Regions from separate parts of the Streptomyces sp. NPDC085932 genome, predicted to be linked through region 3. Evidence: predicted binding sites of a transcription regulator. Region 3 holds the regulator's gene; each other region holds the start of a gene.
What was found. Region 3 encodes HrcA, which represses chaperone genes, less so after heat shock. Its sites were predicted from a motif close to TTNGCACTCNGNNNNNCNGAGTGCNAA; they were not measured.
Positions count from the first base shown of each region.

Region 1: the regulator HrcA is predicted to act here: its motif matches at 2,910-2,936, upstream of groL (chaperonin GroEL).
Region 2: the regulator HrcA is predicted to act here: its motif matches at 2,791-2,817, upstream of groES (co-chaperone GroES).

Region 1 is NZ_JBITSJ010000007.1:426,214-433,157, forward strand. It holds gene ACIGAQ_RS32045 (NADH:flavin oxidoreductase) at 1-967, opposite strand, end outside; gene groL (chaperonin GroEL) at 1,127-2,749, opposite strand; gene ACIGAQ_RS32055 (cold-shock protein) at 3,081-3,284, opposite strand; gene ACIGAQ_RS32060 (ubiquitin-like small modifier protein 1) at 3,741-4,016, opposite strand; gene thrC (threonine synthase) at 4,101-5,387, opposite strand; SAM riboswitch class I at 5,406-5,561, opposite strand; gene ACIGAQ_RS32070 (glucosyl-3-phosphoglycerate synthase) at 5,717-6,661, shown strand; gene ACIGAQ_RS32075 (trehalose-6-phosphate synthase) at 6,735-6,944, shown strand, end outside.
Region 2 is NZ_JBITSJ010000003.1:588,029-594,972, reverse strand. It holds gene ACIGAQ_RS18690 (methyltransferase domain-containing protein) at 1-985, opposite strand, end outside; gene ACIGAQ_RS18685 (polysaccharide deacetylase family protein) at 1,105-2,031, shown strand; gene ACIGAQ_RS18680 (polysaccharide deacetylase family protein) at 2,028-2,738, shown strand; gene groES (co-chaperone GroES) at 2,964-3,272, shown strand; gene groL (chaperonin GroEL) at 3,389-5,014, shown strand; gene ACIGAQ_RS18665 (hypothetical protein) at 5,258-6,313, shown strand; gene ACIGAQ_RS18660 (ester cyclase) at 6,438-6,944, opposite strand, start outside.
Region 3 is NZ_JBITSJ010000002.1:533,791-540,734, forward strand. It holds gene ACIGAQ_RS11575 (SpoIIE family protein phosphatase) at 1-791, shown strand, start outside; gene hemW (radical SAM family heme chaperone HemW) at 839-2,071, shown strand; gene ACIGAQ_RS11585 (DUF3097 domain-containing protein) at 2,084-2,887, opposite strand; gene ACIGAQ_RS11590 (MBL fold metallo-hydrolase) at 2,919-3,650, opposite strand; gene hrcA (heat-inducible transcriptional repressor HrcA) at 3,822-4,838, shown strand; gene dnaJ (molecular chaperone DnaJ) at 4,838-5,974, shown strand; gene ACIGAQ_RS11605 (nitronate monooxygenase) at 6,075-6,944, shown strand, end outside.

The DNA.
Region 1 (6,944 bases), on a different contig from region 3:
GGAAGGCCTTGACGAAGTCGCCGTCGAGGCCGACGGAGCCGACGGTGATGGCGGGCTTGCCGGTGAGCTTCTTGGTCCAGCCGGCGAGGTTCAGGTCCGAGTCGTCGAACTCGGGCAGCCAGTAGCGGCGCGTGGAGGCGTGGAAGGCGTCGACTCCGGCGGCGGCCAGCGGGGTGAGGATGGACTCCAGCTCCTCCGGGGTCTCGGCGAGGCGGGCGCCGTAGACGTCCTGCTTCCACTGCGAGTAGCGGAAGATGACGGGGAAGCCGGGCGAGACGCTCTCGCGGACGGCCGCGACGATCTCCGCCGCGAACCTGGTGCGGGCCACCCGGTCGCCGCCGTAGGCGTCGGTGCGGCGGTTGGTGCCCTGCCACAGGAACTGGTCGAGCAGGTAGCCGTGGGCGCCGTGCAGCTCCACACCGTCGAAGCCGATGCGCTCGGCGGCCGCGGCGGCCTCGGCGAAGGCACCGACGACGGCGTCGATGTCGGCCTGCGTCATGGCCTTGCCGGTGGGCTCGTCGGCGCCGATGCGCAGCCCGGAGGGGCCGACGGCGGGGGCGTCCGCGACGGGCGGCTCGCCCTGCTTGCGGACCATGCCGATGTGCCACAGCTGGGGCACGATCCTGCCGCCCGCGGCATGCACCGCCTCGGCGACCTTCGCCCAGCCCGCCAGCTGCTCCTCGCCGTGGAACCGCGGCACGCGGTCGCTCTGCCCGGCCGACTCGTGCCCGACGTAGGTGCCCTCGGTGACGATCAGCCCGACTCCGGCGGCGGCGCGGCGCGCGTAGTAGGAGACGACGTCCTCGCCGGGCACGCCGCCCGGGGAGAACATGCGCGTCATGGGCGCCATCACGATCCGGTTGGGGACGGTCAGACCGCCCAGGGTGACGGGCCGGGACAGGATTTCGGCGGCACGGGAGGCGACGGTCACGTGGGGGCTCCTTCGGATACCGGACAGTATGCTCATACCAGGCAGTATGTGCACGTGCATCGGACCCCAGGTTCAACCATGCGGCCCGCCGCCGCCATCCCGTGCCCCCTGTGATCCCGCACACGCCGAAGGGCGGCACCCCCTGCCGGAGCAGGAAGTGCCGCCCTCCGAAAGGACGTTGACCGACTCAGTCGATCAGAAGTCCATGTCACCGCCCGGCATGCCGCCGCCGGCCGGCGCGGCGGCCTTCTCCGGCTTGTCGGCGATGACGGCCTCGGTGGTGAGGAACAGCGCGGCGATGGAGGCGGCGTTCTGCAGCGCGGAACGCGTCACCTTCGCCGGGTCGATGATGCCCTCGGCGATCATGTCGACGTACTCGCCGGTCGCGGCGTTCAGGCCGTGGCCGACCTGAAGGTTGCGGACCTTCTCCACGACGACGCCGCCCTCGAGACCACCGTTGACGGCGATCTGCTTCAGCGGGGCCTCCAGCGCGAGCTTCACGGCGTTGGCGCCGGTCGCCTCGTCACCGTCGAGCTCCAGCTTCTCGAAGACCTGGGAGGCCTGCAGCAGGGCCACGCCACCACCGGCGACGATGCCCTCCTCGACGGCCGCCTTGGCGTTGCGCACGGCGTCCTCGATGCGGTGCTTGCGCTCCTTGAGCTCCACCTCGGTGGCGGCACCGGCCTTGATGACCGCGACACCGCCGGCGAGCTTCGCCAGGCGCTCCTGCAGCTTCTCGCGGTCGTAGTCCGAGTCGCTGTTCTCGATCTCGGCGCGGATCTGGTTCACGCGACCCTGGACCTGGTCGGCGGAGCCGGCACCGTCGACGATGGTGGTCTCGTCCTTGGTGATGACGACCTTGCGGGCCTTGCCCAGCAGGTCGAGCGTGGCGTTCTCCAGCTTGAGGCCGACCTCCTCGGAGATCACCTCGCCGCCGGTGAGGATGCCGATGTCCTGCAGCATCGCCTTGCGGCGGTCGCCGAAGCCCGGGGCCTTGACGGCGACGGACTTGAAGGTGCCGCGGATCTTGTTGACGACCAGGGTCGACAGGGCCTCGCCCTCGACGTCCTCGGCGATGATCAGCAGCGGCTTGCCCGACTGCATGACCTTCTCCAGGAGCGGGAGCAGGTCCTTGACGTTGGAGATCTTGGAGTTGGCGATCAGGATGTACGGGTCGTCGAGGACGGCCTCCATACGCTCCATGTCGGTGGCGAAGTACGCCGAGATGTAGCCCTTGTCGAAGCGCATACCCTCGGTGAGCTCCAGCTCCAGACCGAAGGTCTGGGACTCCTCGACGGTGATGACGCCTTCCTTGCCGACCTTGTCCATGGCCTCGGCGATGAGCTCGCCGATCTGGGTGTCGGCGGCGGAGATGGAGGCCGTGGAGGCGATCTGCTCCTTGGTCTCGACGTCCTTCGCCTGCTCCAGCAGGGCGGCGGAGACGGCCTCGACGGCCTTCTCGATACCGCGCTTGAGGGCCATCGGGTTGGCACCGGCGGCCACGTTGCGCAGACCCTCGCGCACCAGGGCCTGGGCGAGGACGGTCGCCGTGGTCGTACCGTCACCGGCGACGTCGTCCGTCTTCTTGGCGACTTCCTTGACCAGCTCGGCGCCGATCTTCTCGTACGGGTCCTCGAGCTCGATCTCCTTGGCGATGGAGACACCATCGTTGGTGATCGTGGGCGCGCCCCACTTCTTCTCGAGGACGACGTTGCGGCCCTTGGGGCCGAGCGTCACCTTCACGGCGTCCGCGAGCTGGTTCATGCCGCGCTCGAGGCCGCGCCGCGCCTCCTCGTCGAACGCGATGATCTTGGCCATGTGAAGTGGTCCCTCCAGGACTGGGGGTGATTACTTCGGACCGCGCCCGCGCCCGCGACGGACGGCCCCCGACCGGTGGTTCCTTGCCCCACCTGGTCCGTGGCCTCACCGACCCGGTCCTTACGTTGTCACTCTCACCTTCAGAGTGCTAACGCAATGATTAGCACTCGGGCATGGCGAGTGCAAGCGCCTCCCCGGGATCGGGCCGGTGCGTCAGCCACCCGCGAACACCCCCCGGCACCCCCTGCGAACAGGCCGAAGGGCCCGCATCCCGGGGGATGCGAGCCCTTCTGAGAAGACCGGTCGCTTGCGCGTTGGTCGTGGTGCGCGTTCAGGCGGTGACGCGAACCATGTCGGCCTGCGGGCCCTTCTGGCCCTGCGAGATCTCGAACTCGACCCGCTGGCCCTCTTCCAGGGTGCGGTAGCCGTCCATCTGGATCGCGCTGTAGTGGACGAAAACATCCGCACCACCGTCGACCGCGATGAAGCCGTACCCCTTCTCCGCGTTGAACCACTTGACGGTGCCCTGAGCCATGCCTAACTCCCCTATTACTGGCCCTTGCACAGATCCACACTTCGCGGACCCGGGTCAGACCTCACCCCCCACGGTTGGGGGCGTGCGCCGGAACGCGTCGACCGCGGCTGAATGTATCTGTCCAACTGCCGTCTGCAACAGGTCAATCGGACGAGAATTCTGGACGCGCAGGGTCCGGAATGTGGGGAGAATTCGCCCGAATTCAGGGCAAGTCGGGCCACACAAAATGCGCAAAAGCCGCGAAAGACAAGCACACTTTGGCTACATCTTGTCGGGCTCGCGGCAGGAATTCAGGGTTCCGATCAGGGGATCGGGATCGCGTTCCCCAACTGTACCGCGCTCAATCACACAGAATTGCCCCCTCCGCTTCTCTCACGGTGGGGGCAATTCGATGAACTCTCCGTGACCGGCATTACTCCAGGTAACAATCAAGCCGGTCGACCGGTCGGGACGGGCTCAGCCCCCGGCGACGGCCGGGATGATCGACACGCCGGCACCGTCCGGGGTGGCCGTCTCCAGCCCCTGCTCGAACCGCACGTCGTCGTCGTTCACGTACACGTTGACGAACCGGCGCAGCTTCCCCTGGTCGTCCAGCACGCGCGCGGCGATCCCGGTGTGGTTCTTCTCCAGATCGGCGATGACCTCGCCCAGGGTCGCCCCCTCGGCGGCGACCTCGGCCTGCCCGCCGGTGTAGGTGCGCAGGATGGTGGGGATGCGAACGGTGACGCTCATGACTTCAAAACCTCCGGTTGGTGACGAACCCAGGGGCGCGGGGAACTGCGCGAACAACCCCCACCGGCCCGCAGATGGCAACGATCAGACGAGCCCGGCCTCGCGGAACGACTCCAGGCTGGGCCGAATGGTCGCCGTGAGCCCCGTGCCCGCCACCGCGTCCAGCGTCTTCAGACCGTCCCCGGTGTTGAGCACCACAGTCGTCTTCGACGGATCCAGCAGCCCGCCCTCGATCAGCTTCCTGGTGACACCCACGGTCACCCCACCGGCGGTCTCCGCGAAGATCCCCTCGGTCCTGGCAAGGACCTTGATCGCGTCGACGACCTGCTCGTCCGTCACGTCCTCCACCGCACCGCCCGTGCGCCGCGCGATGTCCAGCACGTACGGCCCGTCCGCCGGGTTGCCGATCGCCAGCGACTTGGCGATCGTGTCCGGCTTCTGCGGCCGCACCACGTCGTGCCCGGCCTTGAACGCCGTCGACACCGGCGAGCAGCCGAGCGCCTGCGCGCCGAAGATCTTGTAGGGCCTGTCCTCGACGAGCCCGAGCTTGATCAGCTCCTGGAGCCCCTTGTCGATCTTCGTGAGCTGCGAGCCGGAGGCGATCGGCACCACGATCTGGTCGGGCAGCCGCCAGCCGAGCTGCTCGCAGATCTCGTACGCCAGCGTCTTGGAGCCCTCGGCGTAGTACGGCCGCAGGTTGACGTTGACGAAGCCCCAGCCCTCGCCGGCCGGGTCGCCGATCAGCTCGGAGCAGAAGCGGTTCACGTCGTCGTAGTTGCCCTCGATGCCGACGAGCTCGCCGCCGTAGACCGCGGCCATGACGACCTTGCCCTGCTCCAGGTCGTGCGGGATGAACACGCAGGAGCGGAAGCCGGCGCGGGCCGCTGCGGCACCCACCGCACCGGCCAGGTTGCCGGTGGAGGAGCAGGAGAGGGTGGTGAAACCGAAGGCGCGGGCGGCCTCCAGGGCCTGCGCGACGACGCGGTCCTTGAAGGAGTGCGTCGGGTTGCCGGAGTCGTCCTTGACGAAGAGCTTGCCGGCGTCGACGCCCAGCTCGCGCGCGAGGTTGTCGGCCTGGACGAGCTTGGTCCAGCCCGGGTTGAGGTTCGGCTTGTCCGCCACGTCGGCCGGGACCGGCAGCAGGGGGGCGTAACGCCAGATGTTCGCGGGGCCCGCTTCGATCTTCTTGCGCAGCTCCTCGGTGTCGTAGGCCGAGAAGTCGTAGGCGATCTCCAGCGGGCCGAAACACTCCTCGCAGGCGAAGACCGGGCCGAGGGGCACGCGGTGACCGCACTCGCGGCAGCTCAGGGCGGCGGCCGGGCCGAGGTCTACGGTGGAGTTCGTGGTGCTTGCAACAGTCTGCACAGCCATGTGAGGCGAGGCCCTTTCTCCTCATCTTCCTCACGACGCATCTCGCCGTGAGACGGATTTGGCACCTTCCCTAGCCGGGAGCCTCGCGCTGTGGTCGCCAGTGACCTACGAGAACCGACTGGAGGGTTGCCGGGGCTTCATCGGGCCGTTTCCCTCTGCCCCTCTGGATGAGCTGTATGTGGTTGTGAACGACGGCCGACCCCGGACATGCGATGGTCACCCGCGTTGTTCAAGACTGTAACCGACGACCAGGACAGTTGAGATAGTCGTCCGAACCGCGAGACGCGTCACATTCCGTCCCGCCGAGAGAACGCTAAGGAGCCGCCACGGTGCTGGAAGAAGTCGAGCGCTGGCTGAGCACCCGTTCCTGGTCCGCGAACGAACGCCCGCTCCACCGGATCATGGCAGCCAAGCAGCGCACGGGCCGCACGGTCAGTGTGGTGCTGCCCGCGCTGAACGAGGAGGAGACGGTCGGCGACATCGCCTCCGTCATCCGGCACGACCTGATGCTCCAGGTCCCGCTCGTCGACGAGCTCGTCGTCGTGGACTCGGGATCGACCGACCGCACCGCCCAGGTGGCCGCCGCGGCGGGCGCGACGGTGGCGCACCGCGACGCGATACTCCCGCGCGTCCCGGCCGTGCGCGGCAAGGGCGAGGTGCTGTGGCGCTCGCTGCTCGTCACGCGCGGCGACATCGTCTGCTTCATCGACGCGGACCTGCGGGACTTCTCGTCCGACTTCGTCTCGGGGATCGTCGGCCCGCTGCTGACCGACCCGGACGTGCACCTGGTCAAGGGCATGTACGACCGGCCCCTGGGCGGTGCCGCCGGGCAGGGCGGCCGGGTCACGGAGCTGATGGCGCGCCCGCTGCTCAACATGCACTGGCCGCAGCTGGCCGGGTTCGTGCAGCCGCTGGGCGGGGAGTACGCGGCCCGCCGCTCGCTCCTCGAACAGCTGCCGTTCCCCGTCGGCTACGGGGTCGAACTGGGCATGCTGGTCGACGCCCTGCACCTGGTGGGCCTGGACGCCCTCGCCCAGGTGGACGTCGGGGTGCGCAAGCACCGGCACCAGGACGGGCAGGCGCTGGGCCGGATGGCCGCCGAGATCTACCGCACCGCGCAGCTGCGGCTGGCCCGGGGGCATCTGATCCGGCCGTCCCTGACCCAGTTCGAGCGGGGCGGGGACGGCTTCGAGCCGCGCACGTACTCCGTCGACACCGAGGAACGTCCGCCGATGGTGGAGATCGCCGAGTACCAGGCACGGAAGGCGGCCTGACCGGGGCCGTTTTCGGCCGGACGCGGCAAGTCCGTACGTTTGAGCGTTTACAGGCCGGGCTAGGTTGAGGCCTATGGGTTCGACGCACGGTTCTGCACGGGTACTGGTGGCCTCCAATCGGGGCCCGGTCTCCTACACGGTCGGTGAGGACGGTTCGCTGGACGCCAAGCGGGGCGGCGGCGGGCTGGTCTCGGGGCTCTCCGCGATCGGCTCGGACGCGGACGCGCTGTGGGTGTGCTCCGCGCTGTCCGACGGCGACCGGGAGGCGGTCCGGCGCGGGGCC
Region 2 (6,944 bases), on a different contig from region 3:
GCTTCTTGACGTTGAAGGGCAGGTGGTCGGTGATCTCGTAGGCGGTGGCGTACGGCGTCGGCCGCAGGGCGTCGGCGGTGACGTACGCGATGGTCGCGTCGAGCAGGCCGCCGCCGACCTCCTCGGCGACCTCCGCGACCAGGTGCGCCCGGATGACGGCGCCGTCGGGCTCGTAGAGGTAGCGGCCGGGCGGGCGGACGCCGGGGTCGGGCAGCCCGCGGGAGAGCAGGGTGCGCGGGCCCGGCAACAGGGTGGCCCGGACGGCGCCCGGCTCGGTGCCGAACCACAGCACGGCCTCCTTCACGTCCCCGCCGTCGGAGATCCACTCGGCCTCGGCCTGCTCGGGGACCGCCTCGTGCGGGATGCCCGGAGCGATCTTCAGCGCGGCGCGGGGGGCCCGCAGGGCGGCCGCGACCGCCCAGGACAGCGGCGGCGAGTAGGCCTCGGGGTCGAAGATCCGGCCCCGGCCGCCGCGCCGCGCGGGGTCGACGAAGACGGCGTCGAAGCCGGCCGTGTCCACGTCCGTGACGTCCGCCTCCCGGACCTCGATCAGATCCGCCAGCCCCAGCGCCTCGGCGTTCGCCCGCGCCGCCGCGACCGTCAGCGGGTCCCGGTCCACGGCCAGCACCCGGATCCCGGCCCGGGCCAGCGCGATCGCGTCACCGCCGATGCCGCAGCACAGGTCGGCCACCGAGGCCACGCCCGACCCGGCCAGGCGCCGGGCCCGGTGGGCCGCCACGCTCGCCCGGGTCGACTGCTCCACCCCGTTCGGCGTGAAGAACATCCGGCCCGCGTCCTCGGCGCCGAACTTCACCGTCGCCCGCTGCCGCAGCCGTGCCTGCCCGAGCGCCGCCGACACCAGCTCGGCGGGGTGCTCGCGGCGCAGCCGGGTCGCGACGGCCAGCTCCCGCGCCGGGTCGGTGTCGCGCACCTCGTCGAGGAGGGCGCGGCCTTCGGGAGTGAGGAGGAGGGCGAGGTCGTTCACCCGGTCATTGTCGGCCACGGACGTCCGGGGGGAGTCGTGTGGGCCAGTCGGTGGATGCCGGTCGCCGGGCCGCTGTGTCGGGGCGGGTTCGCGGAGACGGGCTGCGAGGATCCGGCACCATGCGAGCAGTCGTACAAAATGACAAAAGCCGGGCCTCGGGCGGTGCACGGATCGGCCTGGCCGTGCTCGCCCTCGCCGCCATCGCCTCGGGCTGTGCGCAGGGCGGCGCCAGCGACCAGGTCACCCCGGCCGGCGGGCAGCAGCCCCTCGACGCGCCGCCGGCCCGCGCCCTCGACTCCTACGCCTCCAAACTGCGCGCCGCGCACGCCGCCCGGGTCGCCGCCGCTCACCGCTGGGAGCTGAAACGGGTCCCGCTGCCCGCCCCGCCGCCCCCCGAGCGCAAGCCGAGGATCAAGACCCGCAAGGGCTTCCAGGTGGCCGGACACCGGGAGTCGAACCTGCCGCCCGTCTTCACCCGGATCCCCACCCGCGACAAGGTGGTCTTCCTCACCATCGACGACGGCGCCGAGAAGGACCGCACGTTCCTGCGGATGATGAGCGACCTGGACGTCCCCTACACCGCGTTCCTCAGCGGCTACCTCGTCAAGGACGATCCCCGCTACTTCAAGAAGATGCAGGCCAGGGGCGTGGTCCTGAACAACCACACCCTGCGCCACCGCTACATGCCGGGCCTGTCCTACCGCGCGCAGAAGCGCGAGATCTGCGGCATGCAGCGCTACATGGAAAAGCGCTTCGGCAAGCGCCCCGCCCTCTTCCGCCCGCCCTACGGCAGCTACAACCGGGCGACCCTGCGCGCCGCCAAGGCCTGCGGCATCACCCACGTCCCGCTGTGGAACGAGGAGGTCTTCGCCGACCGCTGGGAGTACCGCGAGGCGGACCGCGCCCTGCGCCCGGGCGACATCGTCCTCACCCACTTCCGGGGCCCCGCGGAGTGGAAGGGCACGATGCCGGACATGATCCGCCGCTTCCTGAACAAGGTCACGGCCGAGGGGTACGCGGTGGGGCGGCTGGAGGACTACCTGTGAGGCGGCCGGCCGCCGCGGCGCTCTGCGCGCTGCTGGCCCTGCTGGCCGGCTGCGCACAGCCGCCGGGGGAGCGGCCGGGCACCGCCGACGGACGCGCCCGGGACCAGGCCCCCGCCGCCCGGCGCCTGCCACCCGTCGTCGACCACGTCCCCACCCGCGACCCGGTCGTCTTCCTCACCTACGACGACGGCGCCGAACGCGACCCCCGCTTCGTCGCCCTCGTCCGCGAACGGCGCCTGCCGGTCAGCATGTTCCTCACCGACAGCGTCGTGGGGCCCGGCTACGGCCACTTCGCGCGGCTGCGCGCGGTCGGCGCGTCCCTGCAGAACCACACCCTCGACCACCCGGCCCTGCGCGGCCTGCCCTACGCCGGCCAGCGCGCCGAGATCTGCGGCCAGCAGCACAAGCTGCACGCCCGCTTCGGCATCCGCCCTCGCCTCTTCCGCCCGCCCTACGGCACCTACGACACCACGACCCTGCGCGCCGCCGCCGACTGCGGCATCGCGGCGGTCGTGCTGTGGCGGGCGTCCCTGGGCGCCGACGGCGAACTGACGTACACCCGCGGCGCGCCCGGGCTGCGCGCCGGTGACATCGTCTCGGTGCCGTCGGGGGACGCGTCCGCGACCCTGACGGAGCGGACGGTGCGGTTGCTGCGGGAGATCGACGGGAAGGGCCTGCGGGTGGGACGGCTGGAGGACCATCTGTAGGCGACCGGGGGCCCAGCGGAGAGAAGTCGCCTGGCCGACGCGCCGTCGGCAATTAGCAGTCCGCTTGACCGAGTGCTAATCGCGGTCATAGTCTCGGCTCTGGCACTCGACACAGGAGAGTGCCAACACAGCGACGGGCAGGTCCGGCACCCGCGACGACGGATCCACCTGGTCGCCACCTCAGACAGTTAACCCCGTGAGATCTCCGAAGGGGGAGGTCGGATCGTGACGACCACCAGCTCCAAGGTTGCCATCAAGCCGCTCGAGGACCGCATCGTGGTCCAGCCGCTCGACGCCGAGCAGACCACCGCCTCTGGCCTGGTCATCCCGGACACCGCCAAGGAGAAGCCCCAGGAGGGCGTCGTCCTGGCCGTGGGCCCGGGCCGCTTCGAGGACGGCAACCGTCTTCCGCTCGACGTCTCCGTCGGCGACGTCGTGCTCTACAGCAAGTACGGCGGCACCGAGGTGAAGTACAACGGCGAGGAGTACCTCGTCCTCTCGGCTCGCGACGTGCTCGCGATCATCGAGAAGTAATTCACCCGAAGCACCTTGCTTTGAACTGCGCCCCTGGCCCCCGCGATCGCCAATAAGCCGGGCGCCCGGGGCGCAGTTGTCGTTATCCCAATTTCCGGAAGAGGGCTCACGCTCCCATGGCGAAGATCCTGAAGTTCGACGAGGACGCCCGTCGCGCCCTCGAGCGCGGCGTCAACAAGCTTGCCGACACGGTCAAGGTGACGATCGGCCCCAAGGGCCGCAACGTCGTCATCGACAAGAAGTTCGGCGCCCCCACCATCACCAACGACGGTGTCACGATCGCCCGCGAGGTCGAGATCGAGGACCCGTACGAGAACCTCGGTGCCCAGCTGGTCAAGGAGGTGGCGACCAAGACCAACGACATCGCGGGTGACGGTACGACCACCGCGACCGTGCTCGCCCAGGCGCTCGTGCGCGAGGGCCTGAAGAACGTCGCCGCCGGTGCCTCCCCGGCCGCCCTGAAGAAGGGCATCGACGCCGCCGTCAAGGCCGTCTCCGACGACCTGCTCGCCTCGGCCCGCCCGATCGACGAGAAGTCCGACATCGCCGCCGTCGCCGCGCTGTCCGCCCAGGACCAGCAGGTCGGCGAGCTCATCGCCGAGGCGATGGACAAGGTCGGCAAGGACGGTGTCATCACCGTCGAGGAGTCCAACACCTTCGGTCTGGAGCTGGACTTCACCGAGGGCATGGCCTTCGACAAGGGCTACCTGTCGCCGTACTTCGTGACGGACCAGGAGCGCATGGAAGCCGTCCTGGACGACCCGTACATCCTCATCACGCAGGGCAAGATCTCCGCCATCGCGGACCTGCTGCCGCTGCTGGAGAAGGTCATCCAGGCCAACGCCTCCAAGCCGCTGCTGATCATCGCCGAGGACGTCGAGGGCGAGGCCCTGTCGACCCTGGTCGTGAACAAGATCCGCGGCACGTTCAACGCCGTCGCCGTGAAGGCCCCCGGCTTCGGCGACCGCCGCAAGGCGATGCTGCAGGACATGGCCGTCCTCACCGGCGCCACGGTCGTCTCCGAGGAGGTCGGCCTCAAGCTCGACCAGGTCGGTCTGGACGTCCTCGGCTCCGCCCGCCGCGTCACCGTCACCAAGGACGACACCACGATCGTCGACGGCGCCGGCAGCAAGGACGACGTGCAGGGCCGCGTCGCCCAGATCAAGGCCGAGATCGAGACCACGGACTCCGACTGGGACCGCGAGAAGCTCCAGGAGCGCCTCGCGAAGCTGGCCGGCGGCGTGTGCGTCATCCGCGTGGGTGCCGCCACCGAGGTCGAGCTCAAGGAGCGCAAGCACCGTCTGGAGGACGCCATCTCCGCGACCCGCGCCGCGGTCGAGGAGGGCATCGTCTCCGGTGGTGGCTCCGCCCTGGTCCACGCCGTCAAGGTCCTGGAGGGCAACCTCGACAAGACCGGCGACGAGGCCACCGGTGTCTCCGTGGTCCGCAAGGCCGCCGTCGAGCCGCTGCGCTGGATCGCCGAGAACGCCGGCCTGGAGGGCTACGTCATCGTCTCCAAGGTGGCCGAGCTCGACAAGGGCAGCGGCTACAACGCCGCCACCGGCGAGTACGGCGACCTGATCAAGGCCGGCGTCATCGACCCGGTCAAGGTCACCCGCTCCGCCCTGGAGAACGCCGCCTCCATCGCCTCCCTCCTCCTCACGACCGAGACCCTGGTCGTCGAGAAGAAGGAAGAGGAGGAGCCGGCCGCCGCGGGCCACGGCCACGGCCACGCCCACTGAGGCAGGACGGCTGAGGGCGGAATCCCGAGGACGGATGCCTGACGGCTGATGCCTGAGGACTGATGTCTGAGCGCTGATGTCCGAGGGCTGACGGCGTCGGTCCGCCCGAGCCCGAGCGAGCGAAGGCCCGGCACCCCGGAAGAAGGGGTGCCGGGCCTTCGCCGTGCCGCCCCCGGCCCGGGAACCGCACCGGGGCCGGAAACGGTCTACTGCCACAGCAGTCGGATCATCAGGGGGGCAGGAATGGACCAGGCGCTGTACGGGGAACAGTCCCGCAACCCGTTCGCGCGGACCGTGCGGCTCACCGAGGACGGACTCCGCAGGGGCGGCCGGACGACCCCGCTGGACGAGCTGAACCTGGCCGCCATGGCGGAAGCGTTCCTGCGGGGCCGCTGGCTCGGCGGCGGTGGCACCGAACGCCCTCTCGGGGCGCTGCCGCAGGGCCCCGCCCTCGTCCCGGTCACCCGCGTGACCGGCACCACCACCCCCCTGAGGACCCGTCACGCCGCCGACTTCGCCCGGGCCCTGGGCGAACTGGCGGTGCGCAGGTGCGGGGGACCGGACCACGTGGCCGCTCTCGCCGCACGGGCGCAGTCGGAGGGCGTACCGCTGTGGATCGCGCGCCGCCACGCGCCCGGGCCCGCCGGACCGGTGACGGTCGCGGTGGACCGGCGCTCGGTGCGCGTGGACGTCTGGGGCCCGCACGCCCCCGTCGTACGGCTGCGCGCACCGTACGGCTACCGCCCCGACAGCGCCGACCGGTCGGGCGGCCTGGTCCTGTACGTCGGCGACCTCTCCGCACGGCTCGAACTGCGCAAGAAGGCGCGCAAGTCCAAGAGCTGGGTCGAGATCCGCCTGCCCGACCGGGTCTGGACCCTGCGCCGCGAGAACGCGGAGAGTTCACGGCTCCTGCGTGACGACCGGCCGGTCGCCCTGCTGACCCGCCCCTCCCGGTGGCCCGGCCCGCCGCCCGGCTCGGTGCTGCTGCCGCTGGCCGAGGTGCGCCACGAGAGCCCCGACCCCCTGGACGCCGTCATGGCCCACGCGGTCGCCGTGTCCTTCGGCCTGGGCGACACCACGGGCCTGGCCAGGTTCCGCGCGGTGAAACGCCGCCGGGAGACGGAGGAGGAGCTCTGGGACCGCCCCTGGTTCAGCAACCTGGGCCGCGACCGCGACGACAACGAACCCGGCGGCGGCGACGGCTGGGGCAGCGACGGCGGGGACGGCGGCGACGGGGGCGGAGGCGGCGACAGCGGCGGCGGTGGGGACGGTGGCGGGGGCGGAGGCGGCGGCGACTAGCCGCCCGGCGACGGCGCCCAGCCGCCGACCACAGCCCCGGCCCCGGTGCGGCACCCGGCCCGCGGCAGCACCCCGCCGAGGTCGGAGCCCCATCAGGCGCGGTCGGAGATCGGTGAGGGCTCGGTCAGAGCTCAGTAGGCTCCAACGCCCCCAGCTGCTGCATCAGCCCCAGCCGGTCGTACTGCCACCACCCCTCGGCGATCTTGCCGTCCGGCGTGCACCGGTGGACGGTCGTCCCGGTCATGGTGACGTCCTGGCCGGTCGGCGGGATGCCGAGGAACTCGCCCGTGTGCCGCCCGTGGAAGGTCCACCGGGTGCACACCCGGTCGCCCTGCGCCATCTGGTCCTCGATCGTGAAGGAGAAGTCGAACCCGCCGCGCCAGACCTCCACCTCCCGCCGCACCGCGTCGAGCCCGATGACGTCCTGCACGTTCGCGGGGTCGTGGTCGTGATAGTTCTCGGCGAACACGTCGTTGAACGCCGGCGCGTCACCCTGCCCGGGCGCCAGCTCGAAGAACCTGCGCGCGGTGGCCGCGTTGAGCTGCTCGTCGCGCACCACGTCGAGGTCCGTGAACGTCGGCGCCTCGTCGCAGAGCGCCACCATCTCCTGGAAGATCCGGTCGGTCTCCGG
Region 3 (6,944 bases):
CCACCATCAGCGCCGTCCTGCAGCGCGGCCTGCTGCCCGGGGCCGTCGCCGAGATCCCCGGCGTGCGCAGCGCCCTCGTCTACGAGCCCTGCGACAAGGGCGGGCCCAGCGGCGACTTCTACGACCTGTTCCCGGCCGGCGACGGCCGCTGGTGCTTCGCCGTCGGCGACGTCCAGGGCAAGGGGCCCGAGGCGGCCGTCGTCATCGGCCTGGCCCGGCCCTGGCTGCGGCTGCTCGCCCGCGAGGGCTACCGGGTGGCCGACGTCCTCGACCGTCTCAACCAGCTCCTGCTCGACGACGCCACGGAGGCCGCGGACGCGGCGGCCCGGGCCCTGGTGGCGGCGGGCGCACGGCCGACCCCGCCCGGCGACGGCCCCCAGACGCGCTTCCTGTCCCTGCTCTACGGCGAGCTGATCCCCTTCGACGGCGGCATCCGCTGCACCGTCGCCTCCGCCGGGCACCCGCTGCCGCTGCGGCTCGGGGCGGGCGGCGAGGTCCACGCGTGCGCGCAGCCGCAGACCCTGCTGGGCGTCCTGGAGGACGCCACGTACACCAGCGAGACCTTCGAGCTGCGCTCCGGCGACACGCTGCTGTGCGTCACCGACGGCGTCACCGAGCGCCGCTCCGGCTCCCGCCAGTTCGACGACGGGGACGGGCTCGCGGCGGCGCTGGCCGGGTGCGCGGGCCTGGACGCGGAGCTCATAGCGGAAAGGATCCAGCGGCTCGTGCACGAGTTCGGGGCGCGACCCCCGGCGGACGATCTGGCGCTGCTGGTGCTCCAGGCGGAGTGAACCCCGCCCCGGACGGGACACCGCGCGGGTGCTGGACAATGGAAGGCATGCCTTCCGCTCTCCCCGACGGCGAGCCCGTCCCCGAGGACGGCGCGCTGCCCGCGTCCGCCCTCGCCGGGGCCGCCGCCCGCCCGCTCGGGTTCTACCTGCACGTCCCGTACTGCGCCACGCGCTGCGGCTACTGCGACTTCAACACCTACACCGCCACCGAGCTGCGCGGCACCGGCGGTGTGCTCGCCTCCCGCGACAACTACGCCGAGACCCTCGTCGACGAGATCCGCCTGGCCCGCAAGGTCCTCGGGGACGACCCGCGCCCCGTCCGCACGGTGTTCGTGGGCGGCGGCACGCCGACGCTGCTGGACGCCGGCGACCTCGTCCGGATGCTGGAGGCCGTCCGGGACGAGTTCGGGCTCGCGCCGGACGCCGAGGTCACGACGGAGGCCAACCCGGAGTCGGTCGACCCGGCCTATCTGGCGACCCTGCGCGAGGGGGGCTTCAACCGGATCTCCTTCGGGATGCAGAGCGCGCGGCAGCACGTGCTGAAGGTGCTGGACCGCACGCACACGCCCGGGCGTCCGGAGGCGTGCGTCGCGGAGGCCCGGGCGGCCGGGTTCGAGCACGTCAACCTCGACCTGATCTACGGCACGCCGGGGGAGTCGGACGACGACTGGCGGGCGTCGCTGGACGCGGTGCTGGGGGCCGGGCCGGACCACGTCAGCGCCTACGCGCTGATCGTCGAGGAGGGGACGCAGCTGGCGCGGCGGATCCGCCGGGGCGAGGTGCCGACGACCGACGACGACGTGCACGCCGACCGGTACCTGATCGCGGACGAGGTGCTCTCGGGCGCCGGGTTCGACTGGTACGAGGTGTCGAACTGGGCGACCTCAGCGGCGGGGCGGTGCCTGCACAACGAGCTGTACTGGCGGGGGGCCGACTGGTGGGGGGCCGGGCCCGGGGCGCACAGCCACGTGGGCGGGGTGCGGTGGTGGAACGTGAAGCACCCGGGCGCGTACGCGGCGGCGCTGGCGGCCGGACGTTCGCCCGGGGCCGGGCGTGAGGTGCTCTCGGAGGAGGACCGGCGGGTCGAGCGGATCCTGCTGGAGCTGCGGCTGCGGGACGGAGTACCGCTGGCGCTGCTGCGGGCGGACGGGCTGGCGGCGTCGCGCAGGGCCCTGGCCGACGGCCTGCTCCAGGAGGAGCCGTATGCGCGGGGGCGGGCCGTGCTGACCCTGCGCGGGCGGTTGCTGGCCGACGGCGTGGTGCGCGATCTCGTGGACTGAGCGAGCGCCGGCCTAGGCCGCCGTCACGAAGTCGATCAGTTCCTCCACCCGGCCCAGCAGCTCCGGCTCCAGGTCCTTGTACGAGTGGACCCCCGACAGGATCCGCTGCCAGGCCGCGCCCGTGTTCTGCGGCCAGCCCAGGGCACGGCACACGCCCGTCTTCCAGTCCTGGCCCCGCGGGACCCGGGGCCAGGACCCGATGCCGAGGGACGACGGCTTCACCGCCTCCCAGATGTCGATGTACGGGTGGCCCACCACCAGCGCGTGCTCGCTCGTCACCGACTGCGCGATGTGCCACTCCTTGGAGCCCGGCACGAGGTGGTCGACCAGGACGCCGAGGCGCGCGTCCGGGCCGGGGGCGAAGGACTCGACGATCGACGGCAGGTCGTCGACGCCCTCCAGGTACTCCACCACCACGCCCTCGATGCGCAGGTCGTCGCCCCACACCTTCTCGACCAGCTCGGCGTCGTGCCGGCCCTCGACGTAGATGCGGCCGGCCCGGGCCACGCGCGCGCGTGCGCCGGGGACGGCCACCGAGCCGGAGGCCGTGCGCGTGGGCCGCGCCGGGGCGCCCGGCGAGGGGCGGACCAGTGTCACCACCCTGCCCTCCAGGAGGAAGCCGCGCGGCTCCATCGGGAACACGCGGTGCTTGCCGAAGCGGTCCTCCAGCGTCACCGTGCCCGCCTCGCAGCGGACGACCGCCCCGCAGAAGCCGGTGCCGGGCTCCTCGACCACCAGGCCCGGTTCCGCCGGGACCTCGGGGACCGGCTTCGGCTTCTTCCACGGCGGGGTCAGATCGGTCGAGTACTGGCGCATTCGCATGACGATAGGGAAAGCCGCCGGACGGTCACGACGACACGCCGAAACGCGCCGCCAGCGCGTCCCGTTGGGCCCGGACGAACGCCGCGTCCACCACCGCTCCGTGACCGGGCACGTACAGCGCGTCCTCGCCGCCCAGGGCGAGCAGCCGGTCCAGCGCGGCCGGCCACTGCGACGGCACCGCGTCCGGGCCGGCCTGGGGCTCGCCCGACTCCTCGACCAGGTCGCCGCAGAACACCACCTCCGGATCGCCCGGCACCAGCACCGCCAGGTCGTGCGCGGTGTGCCCCGGACCCACGTTCGCCAGCAGCACCTGGCAGCCGCCGCCCAGGTCGAGCGTCCACTCGCCGGAGACCAGGTGGCGGGGCGGGACCAGCCGGTCCGCCGACTCGCGCGCCACGGTCTCCGCCAGGCCGTTGCGCACCGCGTCCGCGCACAGCTCCTCGCGGTCCCGCGCTCGGCTCAGCACCGCGTCCACGCCGACCGCCCCGAACGTCTCCGCGTCCTCGAACGCGGCCGCCCCGAAGACATGGTCGAAGTGGGGATGGGTCAGCGCGAGATGTGTCACACGGCGACCGGTGAGCGCCCGCGCCTGCGCACGCACCCGCGCGCCCTCGGCCGGGCTCGACCCGGCGTCGATCACGAGGACCGCCCCCTCGCCGGCGACCAGTCCCGCCGTGCAGTCCCACACCGGCAGCCGGCACCGGCCCACCCCGGCGGCCAGGCGCTCCCACCCGGCCTCTTCCCAAGTCACCGTCATACCGCGACGCTAGCGGTGCGCCCCGCCCGGGGCACGACGCCGCACGACCAGCCTTGCCGGAGGCGTACCCCACCGCCGTACACTGGGCCGGGGAACGTTGGCACTCGCACGCGCAGAGTGCCAGGCCGCGAGTGGCAGGCAACGGGCGGACGACTTCTGGAGGTGTGCGCGGTGCTCAGTGAACGCAGGCTTCAGGTGCTGCGCGCCATCGTCCAGGACTACGTCGGCACCGAGGAGCCGGTCGGCTCCAAGGCCCTCACCGAGCGGCACAACCTCGGAGTCTCCCCGGCGACCGTGCGCAACGACATGGCGGCCCTGGAGGACGAGGGATACATCGCCCAGCCGCACACCAGTGCCGGGCGCATCCCCACCGACAAGGGCTACCGCCTGTTCGTCGACAAGCTCGCCGGCGTCAAGCCCATGACGGCTCCCGAGCGGCGCGCGATCCAGAACTTCCTGGAGGGCGCCGTCGACCTCGACGACGTCGTGGCGCGCACGGTGCGGCTGCTCGCGCAGCTCACGCGCCAGGTCGCCGTCGTGCAGTACCCGTCGCTGACCCGGTCCACCGTGCGGCACGTGGAGCTGCTCTCCCTGGCGCCCGCGCGGGTGATGCTCGTGCTGATCACGGACACCGGGCGGGTCGAGCAGCGGGTCGTCGACTGCCCGGCGCCCTTCGGCGAGGCCTCGCTCGCGGATCTGCGTGCGCGCCTCAACAGCCGGGTGGCGAACCGCCGTTTCGCGGATGTGCCGAGTCTGGTGGAGGATCTCCCGGAGGCTTTCGAGCACGAGGACCGGGGTACGGTCTCCACGGTGCTCTCCACACTCCTGGAGACGCTCGTCGAGGAGAACGAGGAGCGGCTGATGATCGGCGGCACCGCCAATCTGACCCGCTTCGGTCATGACTTCCCCCTCACGATCCGGCCGGTGCTGGAGGCGCTGGAGGAGCAGGTCGTGCTCCTCAAGCTGCTCGGCGAGGCGAAGGATCCGGGCGTGACCGTCCGTATCGGTCACGAGAACGCCCACGAAGGACTCAACTCCACGTCCGTCGTGTCGGTCGGCTACGGTTCGGGCGGCGAGGCAGTCGCCAAGCTCGGCGTGGTCGGACCGACCCGCATGGACTACCCGGGAACGATGGGAGCGGTACGCGCAGTGGCACGGTACGTCGGACAGATCCTGGCGGAGTCGTAGTGGCCACGGACTACTACGCCGTACTCGGCGTGCGCCGCGACGCGTCGCAGGAAGAGATCAAGAAGGCCTTCCGGCGGCTCGCCCGCGAGCTGCACCCGGACGTCAACCCCGATCCGAAGACCCAGGAGCGGTTCAAGGAGATCAACGCCGCCTACGAGGTGCTGTCGGACCCGCAGAAGAAGCAGGTCTACGACCTCGGCGGCGACCCGCTCTCGCAGTCCGGCGGCGCCGGCGCGGGCGGCTTCGGAGCCGGCGGCTTCGGGAACTTCTCGGACATCATGGACGCGTTCTTCGGTACGGCGTCGCAGCGCGGACCGCGCTCGCGCACCCGCCGCGGCCAGGACGCCATGATCCGCATCGAGGTGGAGCTCGACGAGGCGGCCTTCGGCACGACGAAGGACATCCAGGTCGACACCGCCGTCGTCTGCAACACCTGCAACGGCGAGGGCGCCGCCCCGGGCACCTCCGCGCAGACGTGCGACATGTGCCGCGGCCGCGGTGAGGTGTCACAGGTGACCCGGTCCTTCCTGGGCCAGGTCATGACGTCCCGCCCGTGCCCGCAGTGCCAGGGCTTCGGCACGGTCGTCCCGACGCCGTGCCCCGAGTGCGCGGGCGACGGCCGGGTGCGCTCGCGCCGCACCCTCACGGTCAAGATCCCGGCCGGTGTGGACAACGGCACGCGCATCCAGCTCGCCGGCGAGGGCGAGGTCGGGCCCGGCGGCGGTCCCGCGGGCGACCTCTACGTCGAGATCCACGAGCTGCCGCACGCGCAGTTCCAGCGCCGCGGCGACGACCTGCACTGCACGGTCACGCTGCCGATGACGGCGGCCGCCCTCGGCACGAAGGTGCCGCTGGAGACGCTCGACGGCATGGAGGAGGTCGACATCCGACCGGGCACCCAGTCCGGCCAGTCGATCCCGCTGCACGGCCGGGGCGTCACGCACCTGCGCGGCGGCGGACGCGGCGACCTCATCGTGCACGTCGAGGTCCAGACCCCGACCAAGCTCGACCCCGAGCAGGAGCGCCTCCTGCGGGAACTGTCCAAGCTGCGCGGCGAGGAACGGCCGACGGGCCAGTTCCAGCCGGGTCAGCAGGGGCTGTTCTCGCGGCTGAAGGACGCCTTCAACGGCCGCTGACGCGAGGGCCGGCAGGGGTGCGGAAGCGGTAGTTCCTCTGGTCTATGCCACACGGCAGGCCGGATTCGGAGTTGTCCGGAGGACGTGACAACATGCGGTCATGTCCTCCGCACTGACCGATCTCTTCCCGCTCCCGATCGTGCAGGCCCCCATGGCGGGCGGCGTCTCCGTGCCGAAGCTCGCCGCCGCCGTGTGCGAAGCGGGCGGGCTCGGGTTCCTCGCCGCCGGGTACAAGACCGCCGACGGGATGTACCAGGAGATCAAGCAGCTGAGGAGCCTCACCGGCCGGCCCTTCGGGGTCAACCTCTTCATGCCGCAGCCGGAGTACGCCGACCCCGCCGCCGTCGACGTCTACGCCCACCAGCTGTCCGGCGAGGCCACCTGGTACGAGGCCGAGCTCGGCGACCCGGAGAGCGGCCGGGACGACGGCTACGAGACCAAACTCGCGGTGCTCCGCGACAACCCCGTCCCGGTGGTGTCGTTCCACTTCGGCGTGCCGCACCGCGAGGTGGTCGACGCCCTGCACCGGGTCGGCACCTTCGTCCTGGCCACCGCCACCACCCCCGACGAGGCCCGGGCCGTCGAGCGGGCCGGCGCGGACGCCGTGATCGCGCAGGGCGTCGAGGCGGGCGGCCACCAGGGCACCCACCGGGACGTCCCCGAGACGGACGGCTCCGGCCTCGGCCTGCTGACCCTGGTCGCGCAGGTCCGGGAGGCCGTCGGCATCCCGATCGTCGCCGCCGGCGGCATCATGCGCGGCGGCCAGATCGCCGCGGTCCTCGCGGCCGGTGCCCACGCGGCCCAGCTGGGCACGGCCTTCCTCGCCACGCACGAGTCCGGCGCGCACGCCCTGCACAAGCAGGCGCTGACCAACCCGCTGTTCGTGCGGACCGAGTTGACCCGGGCCTTCTCGGGCCGCCCGGCGCGCGGGCTCGTCAACCGCTTCCTGCGCGAGCACGGCCCGTACGCG